DNA from 2 places in the Streptomyces sp. NPDC056480 genome. Region 2 is predicted to be linked to the other one. Evidence: riboswitches for the same ligand, from Rfam matches in the RefSeq annotation. Region 2 holds a riboswitch; the other holds the start of a gene.
The links. Region 2 has a riboswitch for ZMP and ZTP ahead of glyA (serine hydroxymethyltransferase). Riboswitches for the same ligand answer to the same signal wherever they lie in the genome.
Positions count from the first base shown of each region.

Region 1: linked by a shared signal. The riboswitch ahead of ACFQ79_RS11715 (bifunctional 5,10-methylenetetrahydrofolate dehydrogenase/5,10-methenyltetrahydrofolate cyclohydrolase) and the one ahead of glyA (serine hydroxymethyltransferase) in region 2 are both predicted to bind ZMP and ZTP.

Region 1 covers NZ_JBHTSA010000019.1:86,528-88,907, forward strand. Annotated here, with positions in the region: gene ACFQ79_RS11710 (GAF domain-containing protein) at 1-1,082, opposite strand, end outside; ZMP/ZTP riboswitch at 1,175-1,283, shown strand; gene ACFQ79_RS11715 (bifunctional 5,10-methylenetetrahydrofolate dehydrogenase/5,10-methenyltetrahydrofolate cyclohydrolase) at 1,312-2,166, shown strand.
Region 2 covers NZ_JBHTSA010000026.1:71,284-73,663, forward strand. Annotated here, with positions in the region: gene ACFQ79_RS14670 (hypothetical protein) at 1-168, shown strand, start outside; gene glyA (serine hydroxymethyltransferase) at 191-1,468, opposite strand; ZMP/ZTP riboswitch at 1,542-1,632, opposite strand; gene rocD (ornithine--oxo-acid transaminase) at 1,755-2,380, shown strand, end outside.

The DNA of each region.
Region 1 (2,380 bases), on a different contig from region 2:
ACCGCCGCGAAGTCCGCGTCCACCCCACCCGCCAGCCGGTACGGGCGCGAGCGCAACACATCCGGCCCCAGCAGCGCCCGGAGCCGCGACAGCTCCGCCCGCAGCGTCACCGGCGTGACGGACTCGTCCTCGTACAGGAGGGTGAGGAGCTCGTCGCCGCCGATCCCCTCCGGGCGGTGCGCGAGCAGGACCAGGATCTCGCTGTGCCGGCGGCTCAGCCGGACCCGTCGGCCGCCGAGCGACAGCGACGCCTCGTCGCGGCCGAGCGCCGCGAGGCTCGCGCCGCCCGCCCCCGGCGCGGGCCCGAGCAGCGCGAGTTGCGACTCCGCCGCCCGCGCCACCGCCTGGACGAAGCCCAGACTGTGCGGATGCGCGAGCCGCCTCCCGCCCGTGATGTCGACCGCGCCGAGCACCCGCCCGCTGTGCGGGTCGTGCACGGGGGCGGCGGCGCAGGTCCAGGCCCGTACCGGGTGCCGGAAGTGCTCGGCGGCGACCACCTGGACCGGCCGGTCGACGGCGAGGGCCGTGCCGGGCGCGTTCGTCCCGGCCGCCGCCTCCGACCAGCGGGCCCCGGCCACGAAGTTCATCCCCCGCGCCTTGCGCAGCGTGGCCGGGTGGCCCTCGACCCACAGCATCCGGCCGGCGGCGTCGCACACCGCGAGGAGATGTTCCCCGTCCGTCGCGTACGCCCCCATCAGCTCCCGGATCACCGGCATCGCCGCCGCCAGCGGATGGCCGTCCCGGAACTCGGCGAGCTCGTCCTCGTCCAGCTCCACCCGGGCCGCTCCGTCCGGACTCACGCGCGCGCGTGCGGAACGCCGCCACGAAGCGGCGACCAGCGGCCGGATCTGCCCGGAGCCGGGGGCCTCGAGAGGGAGGAGGTCGGGCGCCGCCGGCCCGGCGGGTCGGGATCTCGCGGCCGACAGGGATGACGGGGGTGACGGGGACGACGGGGACGACGGCGCGGTCCCCGCCTCCTCGCCGCCACTGGCCGTCCCGTCCGCCTGCTCGGTCCGTCCGGCCACCCACGCGTCGCTCAACTCGGCCTCCTCGTCGAGGTCGTCCCGGCCCGTCCGGCTCATCGTGATGCGCGGGGGCCCCGTCGACAAGCGCCTGGACAGCCCGTCCCGCTCACCCTGTCCGGGACCGGCCCCCGACCGCTCACGTACAGTAGGGCTCGGGCCGTGACTGGCGCTTGAGGTGGATCACCACCGGGGAGCGGCCCGGCGGGGGCGTGCTCGACCGGCGCGACCGTACCGATGCCGTGCGCCTGGGCGAATCACCTGTCAGAGACGACGCCCAGGAGTTGCCATGTCCACCAGCACCGCCACCCTCATGGACGGAACGGCCCTCGCCCGCCGTACGGTCGAGGAGACCGCCGCCCGCGCCGCCGAGATCACCCGTCGCACCGGTGTCACGCCGTGTCTCGCGACCGTCCTGGTCGGTGCGGACCCGGCCTCGGTCACGTACGTGAAGATGAAGCAGAACCGCTGCGCGAAGGCCGGAATCCGCTCCAAGCACGTCGAACTGCCCGCCACCACGACGACCGAGGAACTCGTCGCCGCGATCACGGCCCTCTCCCAGGACCCCGAGGTCCACGGCATCCTCCTCCAGCACCCCGTCGGCCCGCACATCGACGAGCGCGCCGCCTTCGAGGCCATCGCCCCGGAGAAGGACGTCGACGGTGTCACCATGGCCTCCTTCGCCGCCATGGGCTTCGGCCTGCCCGGCTTCGTCTCCTGCACGCCCGGCGGCATCATGCGCCTCCTCGACGCGTACGACGTGGAACTCCGCGGCAAGCGCGCCGTCGTCGTGGGCCGCAGCGCGATCCTCGGCAAGCCGGCCGGGCTCCTCCTTCTCGGCCGCGACGCCACGGTCACCTACTGCCACTCCCGCACCGAGGACCTCTCCTCCGTCGTCCGCGAGGCCGACGTCCTCGTGGCCGCCGTCGGCAAGCCGAACTTCATCAAGGGCGCCGACATCAAGCCCGGCGCCGTCGTCATCGACGCCGGTTACAACCCGGGCAACATCGGCGACGTCGACTTCGCATCGGCCGCCGAGCGCGCCTCCCTCATCACCCCCGTTCCGGGCGGCGTCGGTCCCATGACCATCGCCGTTCTCCTCGCCCAGACCGTCGAGGGCGCGGAGCGCCAGCTCGGGCTGTAGGACCGGTTCGTGACGGGGCGACGGGCGGGGCGACGAACGGGGTGGCGGGTGCGATCGCGGCCGCGGATGGTCACGTTTCCGTACAGGCCGCTCCGCGCACCCCTAAATGGGTGGCCGCGGAGCCGCCGACCGGCGAATCTTGACCTTGTGCCCCACCCGTCCCCCGCCACCCCGTCACCGGACCGCCGACCGGGCGAACCCCAGCCGCTCGGTG
Region 2 (2,380 bases):
CTGACCTTCCCGATGACGGACGGGACGGGCACGGCCTGGACGCATGAGCTGCGCACGGCGGGCCCCACGCTCCTCTGGACGAGGAACGGGGGCGCGCTCACCTTCCGCCTGGAGGGCATACCGGACCGCGAGGAGGCCCGGCGGGCGGCGGAGTCGGTCGGCGGCTGACGGGCGGGGCCCGCCGCACGGGTCAGACCGGGAGACCGGGGGCCGGGAAGGCGGTCATGAGGTCGGCGACCTCCGCGCGGACGGCGGCGAGGGCCTGCTCGTCGCCCGCTCCGGCGGCCGCGACACCGCGGTCGATCCAGTCGGCGACCTGGTCCATGTGCTCCGTGGTGAGGCCGCGGGAGGTGAGGGAGGGGGTGCCGATGCGGATGCCGGAGGGGTCGAACGGCTTCCGGGGGTCGTAGGGGACGGTGTTGTAGTTGACGACGATGCCCGCCCGGTCGAGGGCCTTCGCGGCGATCTTCCCCGGGACCTGCTTGGGCGTGAGGTCCATCAGGATCAGGTGGTTGTCGGTGCCGCCGGAGACGAGGTCGAAGCCGCGGGCGAGGAGTGCCTCGGCGAGGGCCTTGGCGTTGGCGACGACGGCATGGGCGTAGTCGCGGAAGGAGGGCAGGGACGCCTCGCGGAGGGCGACGGCGATGGCGGCGGTGGTCTGGTTGTGCGGGCCGCCCTGGAGTCCGGGGAAGACGGCCTTGTCGAGGGCCTTGGCGTGCTCCTCGCGGGACATCAGCATGGCGCCGCGCGGGCCGCGCAGGGTCTTGTGGGTGGTGGTGGAGATGACGTCCACGTGCGGGACCGGGGACGGGTGGGCGCCGCCCGCGATCAGGCCGGCGATATGGGCGACGTCGGCGACGAGCACGGCACCGGCCTCGCGGGCGATCTCGCCGAAGGCGGCGAAGTCGATCGTGCGGGGCAGCGCGGTGCCGCCGCAGAAGATCACCTTGGGGCGCTCCTTGAGGGCGAGCTCGCGGACCTCGTCGAAGTCGATGAGGCCCGTGTCCTGGCGGACGCCGTACTGGACGCCGCGGAACCACCTGCCGGTGGCGGAGACGCCCCAGCCGTGGGTGAGGTGGCCGCCCATGGGCAGGGCCATGCCCATGACGGTGTCGCCGGGCTCGGCGAAGGCGAGGTAGACGGCGAGGTTGGCCGGGGAGCCCGAGTAGGGCTGGACGTTGGCGTGGTCGACGCCGAAGACGGCCTTGGCGCGCTCGACGGCGAGGGTCTCGACCTGGTCGATGTTCTGCTGGCCCTCGTAGTAGCGGCGGCCGGGGTAGCCCTCGCTGTACTTGTTCTGGAGGACGGTGCCGGAGGCTTCGAGGACGGCGGCGGAGACGTAGTTCTCGCTGGGGATGAGGCGCAGGGTCTCGGCCTGGAGGCGTTCCTCGGCACCGACGAGGGCGGCGAGCTCGGGGTCGGCGGCGGCGAGCGCGGGGTGGGTGTACTGGTGCTGCGGCGTGGTCATGGTGGTGTCCTCCGGGCGTCGGCGGGTCCCGGGGCACTGCGTGAGAGGCGCGGCGCCACGCGGGACTTCGGTCCCGTGACGCCCAGGCGGGCGGCGTCTCGTGTGGTCTGCCGCGCACGGCTCCCCCGGGGTCGCTTCCCCGTGCGCCAGTCGCCGTGCGTGTTTTCAGAGTAGCGGGCGCGCCGCGCGCGAGGTTTCCCGGTCCGGCATCCGAGCGACGATAGAAACAGGGGCCACACCCCCTCGTCGGGGTCACCCCCCGAGCCGCAGGACGAACGGAGATCCCGTGTCGAGCACACAAGACGCGATCGCTTCGGCGGAGGCGCACAGCGCTCACAACTACCACCCCCTGCCGGTCGTCGTCGCCTCGGCGGACGGCGCCTGGATGACCGATGTCGAGGGGCGCCGCTATCTCGACATGCTCGCCGGTTACTCGGCGCTCAACTTCGGGCACGGCAACCGGCGTCTGATCGACGCGGCGAAGGCCCAGCTGGAGCGGGTGACGCTGACGTCGCGCGCCTTCCACCACGACCGGTTCGCCGAGTTCTGCACCCGGCTCGCCGAGCTGTGCGGGAAGGAGGCGGTGCTGCCGATGAACACCGGCGCGGAGGCGATCGAGACGGCCGTGAAGACCGCCCGGAAGTGGGGGTACGAGGTGAAGGGCGTGCCGGACGGGCACGCGAAGATCGTGGTGGCGGCGAACAACTTCCACGGCAGGACGACGACGATCGTCAGCTTCTCCACGGACCATGAGGCGCGGGGCCACTTCGGTCCGTACACGCCGGGGTTCGAGATCGTGCCGTACGGGGACCTGACGGCGATGGAGGCGGCGGTCACCGAGAACACGGTGGCGGTGCTGCTCGAACCGATCCAGGGCGAGGCGGGGGTCCTGGTCCCGCCGGCGGGCTATCT